DNA from 4 places in the Paenibacillus sp. AK002 genome. Region 3 is predicted to be linked to each of the others. Evidence: riboswitches for the same ligand, from Rfam matches in the RefSeq annotation. Region 3 holds a riboswitch; each other region holds the start of a gene.
What was found. A riboswitch is a leader RNA that binds a small molecule or an ion and turns the genes downstream of it on or off. The one in region 3 is predicted to bind cyclic di-AMP.
Positions count from the first base shown of each region.

Region 1: another riboswitch for cyclic di-AMP. It lies ahead of M1D70_RS02245 (hypothetical protein); the one in region 3 lies ahead of M1D70_RS00480 (C40 family peptidase).
Region 2: another riboswitch for cyclic di-AMP. It lies ahead of ehuB (ectoine/hydroxyectoine ABC transporter substrate-binding protein EhuB); the one in region 3 lies ahead of M1D70_RS00480 (C40 family peptidase).
Region 4: another riboswitch for cyclic di-AMP. It lies ahead of M1D70_RS19110 (C40 family peptidase); the one in region 3 lies ahead of M1D70_RS00480 (C40 family peptidase).

Region 1 is NZ_CP096377.1:527,211-529,411, reverse strand. It holds gene kdpA (potassium-transporting ATPase subunit KdpA) at 1-717, opposite strand, end outside; gene M1D70_RS02250 (potassium-transporting ATPase subunit F) at 748-816, opposite strand; gene M1D70_RS02245 (hypothetical protein) at 975-1,385, opposite strand; cyclic di-AMP (ydaO/yuaA leader) riboswitch at 1,516-1,684, opposite strand.
Region 2 is NZ_CP096377.1:6,193,609-6,195,809, forward strand. It holds gene ehuC (ectoine/hydroxyectoine ABC transporter permease subunit EhuC) at 1-497, opposite strand, end outside; gene ehuB (ectoine/hydroxyectoine ABC transporter substrate-binding protein EhuB) at 499-1,353, opposite strand; cyclic di-AMP (ydaO/yuaA leader) riboswitch at 1,709-1,855, opposite strand.
Region 3 is NZ_CP096377.1:98,986-101,186, forward strand. It holds gene M1D70_RS00475 (GNAT family N-acetyltransferase) at 1-290, opposite strand, end outside; gene M1D70_RS00480 (C40 family peptidase) at 798-1,271, opposite strand; cyclic di-AMP (ydaO/yuaA leader) riboswitch at 1,276-1,411, opposite strand; gene M1D70_RS00485 (hypothetical protein) at 1,757-2,201, opposite strand, start outside.
Region 4 is NZ_CP096377.1:4,336,422-4,338,622, forward strand. It holds gene M1D70_RS19105 (stalk domain-containing protein) at 1-354, shown strand, start outside; gene M1D70_RS19110 (C40 family peptidase) at 475-951, opposite strand; cyclic di-AMP (ydaO/yuaA leader) riboswitch at 955-1,088, opposite strand; gene M1D70_RS19115 (hypothetical protein) at 1,351-1,878, shown strand; gene M1D70_RS19120 (ROK family protein) at 2,186-2,201, opposite strand, start outside.

The DNA of each region.
Region 1 (2,201 bases), 430 kb from region 3:
GTTGGCCCCCATAAACCCGCCCCCATTGGTGCCAAGATGCTTGATCGATTCGAGCGCGGCCACCGGACCCACCGCTATTTGCTGCTCGCTACCTTCCAGCGTCGTGACGCTGAGCGTAGGCTTCAGTGTCTGCGGCACCTGCAGCGCCACCAGCGCCATCGCAATGATGAAGGCAGCCGGAATGAATACCCGGGTATGCGCCTTAACGAAGTCCTCAAAAAAGTTGCCGACGGTCATGCCCTTGCTGGTCACCGCCCGGATAAAAGCAATCGCCACGCACAGCCCGGTCGCCGCGGACGTGAACATCATCATCGTAATGACGGCCATCTGGGCCAGATAAGACAATCCCGACTCGCCGCTGTAATGCTGAAGATTCGTATTGGTCATGAAGCTGATAATGGTGTTGAACGACAAGGTCGGTTCCATATGGCCGATGCCGTTCGGGTTCAGCGGCAGCACCTTCTGCAGCCGCAGAATCAAGTAGCCCGCCGCAACCAGCACGATATTCGTCAACACAAAGCTGACGGCATATCCTTTCCATGTCATCCCCTTGCGTTCTTTTAAGCCGATCAGAGCAAAGATCGGTTTCTCCGCCCAGGAGAACCATCTGTCCGTTCCATTGCTTTCATTGCGAAACACCTGATATAGATAAGTTCCCAGCGGCTTGACCAGCAGCACCAGAACGAGTATAACGATGGCAATTTGTAAAATGCCCATGACGAATGCCTTCCTCCTTCAGCCGATTCCCTAGAATTTTTCAGGGTGAATCAGCGCATAAATCAAATAGAGAAAAATAAAAATCGTGAATATCAACATGATCATCACGGCTGATCAGCCTCCGGTTCCGAAACCACGCGCCCGCACCAGGACATAAACAGCATGAGCAGTCCGTAGGTTCCTCCCAAAATGAGTACCATAACTAAATCCTGCATGAATGTAACCTCCCCTAACTCTTGTGGCGTCAGTCCAAACGCTTAGCTCATAACGGCTGCCATCAGAAAGGACACCTGATGATGATTCGTATGAAGCACCACATCGGCACCCAGCCCTTTGTATATCAAGCGCGGATTGCCGGAATGGGTGATCACATAAATCGACTCCGCGGTCCATGTCCGGCAGATCCGTAAATAGCGGCAGCACAGATTCAAGCTGCTTTCGAACAGAAACACCTTGCTGACGGGAAACTCGGGAATGATCCAGGTCTGCTCGTCTCTTGTATCAATCAAAATGATGGGTTTGCAGCCCAGTTCTCGCAGCCTCAGCTGCTCAGCCCGGTTGTTGGCTATGGCCGCAAACGGAACACGTTTGTGCATCAGCTGGCGGACGAATTCCTCCCCGGCCTTGTTCGGCGCGGATACCAGGATGTATTCCTGTGGTTTCTCCATCTTCGTTTCTCCTCCTAAGGTCAGAAAGAGAAGGCAACAACAAAGAAGCCTGCGGAAAGAGAAGAACTCTTCCCGCAGGCTTCTTAACAGGACACGGTGAAATACACCGTAGCCCAAGTCCACGACAATCGTTGCCTCTCTCGATACGCTTACGAGGTTAGCTGACGGATTCGGGCGTGAGAGTCGCCCTACCCATAGACCGTTATCTTGTCTATAGGATTCACCCCAGAGAGATCAGATTTATCTCCCGACTGGTTCCCCCGTTCCTTTTCCATTCAAGGACTCAGCGAAAATTGAATACGAGTAGCAGTAATTTTATTGCGATTTGACTTGTCGTCCGACTGGGCATAACAGCAGCGACAGGAGGTTTACGCGGTGAGAGTCGCCTCTACCTTCAAATCTCAGCAAGGCCCATGGTACCTTCTCCTAAGATTCGATCCATAATGAACCCGGCGCAGCTCTCACACTGCCTTTAGATCTTTATGGAACGACTGTCCGTAAGCCTTGGTCGTTGATGACCGTCAACTCATAGTTCGTATCATACGACCGGCCCTGCAGGATGTAAATGTGAGCAAAAACACATCTGGCGTTGTGTCGAACAGGAACCAAGCAGTATTTCGTTTTTATCTTCCGAATACTGCTCTATACTATGTATTTCTCTTGTTTTCTCGTATTTATCGCAATCCAACGAGATACCGAGATTTTGCCACGATAATAGATGACAGGATGGTTTGTACGCGTTTTCTTTTGCCGTTTTCATCTATTTTCAGAGTGTACGCGTCACAAACGGTCATTTACTTTTGCGTTCGTCCGGCG
Region 2 (2,201 bases), 860 kb from region 3:
GCCATCGTGATGAAATAAACGAGCGAGGTGGATTTGATGAGTTCCACAAGCTGATTCCCAAACGGGGGAAGCATTCGCAGGGACGCTTGGGGCAGTATAACGTTCCACAACCTCTGCCAAGGCCTCATATTAAGCGCCACGGCAGCTTCCCACTGTCCTTTCGGAACGGCCAGCACCGCGCTGCGAACAATCTCGGAGCCGTATGCGCCGAAATTAAGTCCGATCGCGAGAATCGCCGCCAGCATTTTCGGAAGCTCGATGCCGATGAATGGAAGGGCAAAATACAACCAGAAGAGTTGCACCAGCAAGGAGGTTCCCCGAAAAACTTCGACGTACACGACCGTCGCCGTGCGGACGATCCACAGCTTCGACAGCCGGCACAATCCGGCTGCAAAGGACATCACGATAGCCAGGATGGCTGAAAAGAACGCGACGATAATCGTGATCTCTGCTCCTTTGAGCAGCGTCGGAAGAAAATCGATCCAAGAATTCGGCATGCTATTCCCCGCAGAGCGCAGCGGCCGTCATCTCACCCGGGAGCTCTTCTTCCGTGAACCCGAACTCTTGCAAAATTTCCAGCAGCTCGCCCGACTCCTTCATCTTTTCAAGCTCTGCATTATAAGCCTCCTGGAACTCGGTATCCGCTTGGCGGAAAGCCGTAGCCCCGTAACCGCGAACGCTTTCGCCGTCGATGACCGGCTGCTCGAAATCGGCCACGCGTTCGATGCTGTCGTCGCTGGCTGAATCCAGCATCGCCTGCAGGGACGGCCCCGTCATGGTAATCGCCTGCACCCGATCGGCCTGGAGGGCGCTGATCGCCGAAGCCTGGTCAGGGACCTGTACGATCCGGTCCGCAGGAATGCCCGACTTCTCCATGTAGCCGATTTCGACCGCGCCGGTCATGACAGCCACCTTGGCCTGCTCATTCTTGGCAATGTCCTCATAGCTTCCGAGTTCCATCGGATTCCCTTGCTTTACCGCAAGGGCTTCCCCGATGCTGTACTCCGGATTCGCGAACAGGACGGCAGAGCAGCGGTCCGGATTAATGAACATGCCTGCCGTGATCAGATCAAACCGATCGGCCTGCAATCCGGCGACCAGCGAACCGAATTCCGTTAGCTCCCCCCTCATCTCCTTGATGCCAAGACGCTCCAGAATAACGCGGGCAATCTCAACCGCCTCGCCCGTGAGCTCCCCATTGGCTTCTTTGTAGGCATACGGCTTCTCGTTCGCAAACCCTACGGTGATATATCCCTGCTCTATGGCTCGATCCAGCGTACTTCCTTTGTCGCCGCAAGCCGCGAGCAGTACCACCATCATCACGGACAACACCAGCACAACCACTTTCTTCAAAACCTTCCACAACCTTTCGTAATAGCTTTTCACTTTCTTAAAAAAACGGCATGACGAAATTATCCGTGTTAGCACATGTGTTAACTTGGATATATGGACATTCAGATACCCGTGCATGGGACGAGGCTTCAGGGAAGATGATTCATCGGCTTCCTTGCACGCTTTGACCCAATGCCGTCTGATCGATTCAATTCATTCCACATTTGCAGACGTTGCCCCTCCTCTGTAATTGAATGCTAAAAAGACCACCAAACAGGGGATCTAGACATAGCTCCGCCAGCAGGGGGTCAAAAAATAGAGAAAAGGCCCCTATAGAGAATAAAGGGCCTTTTGTATGAACATCCATTATGTATGCAAGACCCATCCACTGCTGACGAGGTTAGCTGACGGACTCGGGTAAGATGGTACCCTACACTCGTGAATTCCAAGTGACTCGCCCCTGGTGAAACTGGTTCCCCCGCTTTCCGGAATATGTATGCCGGAAACTAAGCGTGTGTTCATGATAAAGGGAAGCTCAGGAAAAGTCAAACCCCTTTAACCGCTTTTTCTGGAAATTCAGAAGTGAAAATACCGTTTTTGCAACGAAAATATCGAGCCTTTTGAACACCTTATTTAAGGCTGTCCATACACCGGATTGGTCATGGAATCCATGCTCCATTTTCCGCTATATAGCAGGCATTTGACGGGTCTTGCGGAAATCGTTCATGACATATACGTTTAATGCCATGAATGAGCCCCGGATCAGGAAGTCTGCCCATTTGAAATACGGGGCCGAAAAAAATTTTTGAAACACTCCATAATAAGTCCGATAACAACGCCTGGAATGACTTGCAAAAAGCCCCGATGCT
Region 3 (2,201 bases):
CCCATTCCGCGCCCGCACCAATCAGGCCGCATGCCCAGCCCGATTCGCGTAACCTCATGCATCGGAAACAGCTGGGCAAATCCCCATAGTGTCTTCCGTTCATCCAAAATCGAAATGTACTGCTCCCGGCGGATGTCCGGATCGCCAAACTCGATCCCAAGCCCTTTCATCTGCTCCCATGGAAGAAAACCGTAAATGTTATAGGGAGGAGGATAGGTCCAGGCGCATATTTCTTTCGCATGCTCTTCAAGCATGACCACCGTGTGAAATGAAATCGGTGCTGCATCCATTGGCAAAGTCCCCCTGTCGTAATTACAAATTAAATTATACCCCATTTCTCAAACATTCTAGCCGCATCAAAAAGCCAGTCCGAGAGAAGTAGGCCTCCATTGACGGGCAAAAGGGTATGTATAGGCAGGATGAGGATAAGACCCATCGAAGCTTAGGAGGATTCTCCGGTCGACTTTTCATTCTGATCATTGCTCATGATGGGCTTGGCACCTACGTATCGCTGCTCGTAGTGGTCCTCAGAAAATAAAATCAATATTTTTCCATTAGGGTGTTTAATGAAGGAAGAGGAGGGTATATAAAGGGTAGAAGATGCAACGACATGAGGAAGCGAAGTGAATTCGCATAATAATTTTCTTTTTTTCTCGAAAAGTGGGAACTTTTTCGTTGTCCCAAACGTTATAAAGGTATACACAGAGCAGACAAAAGAAAAAGCCGCTGGATGAGATCGGCACAATCTCATACGCCCAGGGCTTCTTGTAAAGGATAAACCAATGAAGTTCCAATAATTAATTGTAGTTCACAGCTACAGACTTGTACGTAGACTGACTCATGACTCGCTTAGCACCTACGTATCGATTGGCGTAATAGCTCTGGCTCAGCGGACTGATGATGACGCCGCGCGAGGATGAGGAATGAGCGAATTTGCCGCCCCCAACATAAATACCCACATGAGATACACCTCTGCCGGATGTGTTGAAGAACACGAGATCGCCAGCTTTCAGCTTGCTCTTGGCTACGGCCGTACCGACTTTGTATTGAGCTGCAGACGTGCGTGGCAGGCTCAGACCAAGTTTCTTGTAGATATAGCTGGTGAATCCGGAGCAGTCAAAACCATTCGTTGTGGTTCCACCTGTTTTATAAGAGACACCAATGGCTGGTTTGATTGCAGTATTTAATTTGGAATCGGCGAAAGCGCTTCCGGTCCCTAATGTGAGTGCGAGGGCCAGGCCTAGAGAAATGGCCGTTAACTTCTTTTTCAAAACAAAAAGCTCCTTCCATTGCCTGCGAGGTTAGCTTAAGGGTTCGGTTGAAGGTCCCCTATGATCCCTCTCTTGCGAGATCAATTCACCCAAAACGGATCCCCCGCTTCCCAATCATGGGAATTCGGCTCCTTAAAATGTTGATGAACCCATTCATAGACGTCTGACGTTCCAACATGCTAACGAAATTACATAGTTCCAGCAAAAAGTTACAGTAAAGATGACAAAGTTGTTACTAACATATTCGTTATTTTAGCAGAGTATTAACAATTTGGCAAATGAGGAAAGCTCATTTTTATACAAAAAAACCTGTCCCCGTCTTGCGGGATCAGGTTTTTTTGTAATTTGGCCATCGGAAAATGTAATATTGAGGAAAAATGGGCTCCTATTCTTTGTAAAATCAAATCCGAGAGAGAAATGTGTCGCTTCCGATTACAGCATATTTACGAGCTTGTTCATCATAAGATGGTAACGAAATGTAACGATTAGGCATGCTGCGAGGAAGAATCCCGCCACAAATGGTATTGGGCGGAAATTGCCCAAATTTGGAAAAGTCCATTTAGAAAATAGGAGGCTTGCTGAATAATCAAGCCGATCAATCCGGCCCAGAAGAGCGATGCCGAACTCAGGAGCAAAAGAATGACGCAGGCTGATCCGCCAACGGTAAGGGATAACAGCACGGCCGTGCCCAGTCGGCGGAAGAGCGCAAGAACGGAGCTGATCATGCCGGAATTGTCCGTACGGCCGAATTGCATATAGAGCAATAACAGGCGAATCAGATAGGCGTACAGAAACCAGCCGGCTGCATGAGGCAGCGCACGAAGCAGCAGAACCGGCTCATGGATCCCGTTCAGCAGTATCGGAAGGATTTTGGGCAGAATCCAGTATCCGGGCACAAAGGTAAGAACAAGTTCGATCAGATAGAATACC
Region 4 (2,201 bases), 2.7 Mb from region 3:
CCGCCACTGAACAGCGCCTATAAAGGCTATGATTACAAGACGCTGGCCTCCCTTGCCGATGATCTTATCGTCATGGCGTATCAGTACAATCCGGTCGGCACCAAAGCCCAGGTTCCTGAGCCCAACAGTTTGGTGGACCAAGCCATTCAGCAGGCACTTCAGGCAGGCGTTCCTAAGCAGAAGCTCCTGCTCGGCATCAGCTTAAGCAGCGAAACCGCCACATCCGTCGACGATAAGCTCGGCTTGGCCAAACGCTATGATCTGAAAGGTGCCGCCTTCTGGCGTCTGGGCTTGTTCCGTTCCTATAATAATGGCATGGAAGCCGCCGTGAATGCCTCTGTCGTAAAGGAATAATCTAGTGAATCTTTTCGCAGAATCCCAAATTATAATTTTCTCTAAAAAAAGAAAGCCTGACAAGATCATCTCTTGTCAGGCTTTCCGGTTATGTATCGAACTCTAAACTACCTGTTCCAATTAGCTTGCGCTTCCTACCAGTTTGGCATAATTCTCTTGACTCAATACGCGGCGCGCCGTAACATAACGCGGTTCGTAATACGAGTCGCTAAGCTTGCTGATTCTTACGCCCTTGCTGCTGGAAGCATGCGCAAATTGTCCATCTCCAATGTAAACGCCCGCATGGGAAATGCCGCTGCCGCTTGTATTGAAGAATACCAAATCTCCGACTCTCAGGTCCTCGCGATCCACATGAACCCCGGCTTTAGCCTGACTCTGGGATGTGCGTGGAAGATCTACGTCGAAATTTCTAAACATATACAGAATAAATCCGGAGCAATCAAATCCGCTTGTCGTTGTTCCGCCCCATTTATAAGGCGTTCCTACCAATTGCTTCACTTGATGCTGAAAATTCGGTTGTTGATCAGCATAGGCTGATACGGCACCTGAAGAAAAAATAATTGCAGACCCAAGCAATGTGATGACAAACTTCTTCAAAATATGTTCTCTCCTTCGATGCCTACGGAGTTAGCTAAGGGTTCGGTTGAAGGTTCCCTATACTCTCTATGGTACAAGAATAATTCACCCAAGACGGTTCCCCCGTTTTCACAAACGAAATTCGGCAAAATTCATTAACATTTTGTAACCTTCTCTTAATATAGTATACAAGCAAGGATGCTGTCAATAATATCCTAGAAATCTATCACTATATGTTAATCAATGTCGTATGGGCTGAAAATTTTCATGTATTTTCAGTACAGCATCTCACATACTCATGACAATTATGTAACTCTCCATCGAACCTCCGGCGACGTTTTATTAAAGGGCGTGCAACTTTTTGGCAGTTCGGAACGTTTACATATTCAGACAAGAAATCAAAGAGGTGATCCTTCGCTTATGAGTCAAATCACGATGGCTGAAGCTTTGGCAGTCCGGGCAGCAATCAACCGTCTTATGAATCAATTGATGTCGGAACGTTTGAACAACAGCAGCACGATCATTGAAAAAGGGGAAACGGCGGAGTATCCTGCACGCAGCGTGGATGCCATTACGGAAGAGATCGAAGCCGCCGCAGGGGATTACAGAAAGCTGGATCTGCTGATGGCAATCTCCAACACGACGCAGACCATTAGTTGGAACGGCTCCGACATGACCATCATGGAGGCGATCGAGCTCGCCAAACAAATGCGCAGCGATATCGGACAGCTTGCCCATCTCGGCTCCCGCAAGAAGCTGGAGCGCCAGAGCAGCCGGGGAAGCGGAGATGGCGCCGTAACGCTGTTTAACGTGGCCTTATACGATCCGGAAGCTTATCAGGCGCAGGCGCGCAAGAAGGAACGCGAAGTGACCAGGCTCTCCTCACTGATCGAACATGCTAACCATACGAGCATGATTACGTTCGACGCATCAAAATATATGGAATAGCGGAAGCCGCCGGCTCCAAGCCTGCAGGCCGCCTCGCGTGCGGGTTTGGAGCCGGCGGTTACCGTCGGCGGGCGGGAAAGTGCGGGCAACCGCTTATTGTTTGTCGGATACAAACAAACCTAATAGGAAACCAAAAACTCGACTCCAGTGAAAACGGATGACGGCTTACGGTTTACGCCTATCACCTGTCACAAGTTACGGACTTCTCTTACGCAAATAGGATCGCTCCGTTTCCCGCTCTCTTCATGAAATAATCAGAAAGCCGCCCTTGAAGGGCGGCTTTTGTTGCCTTTTCTTTATGAATATATTATTGGAACAAGGCT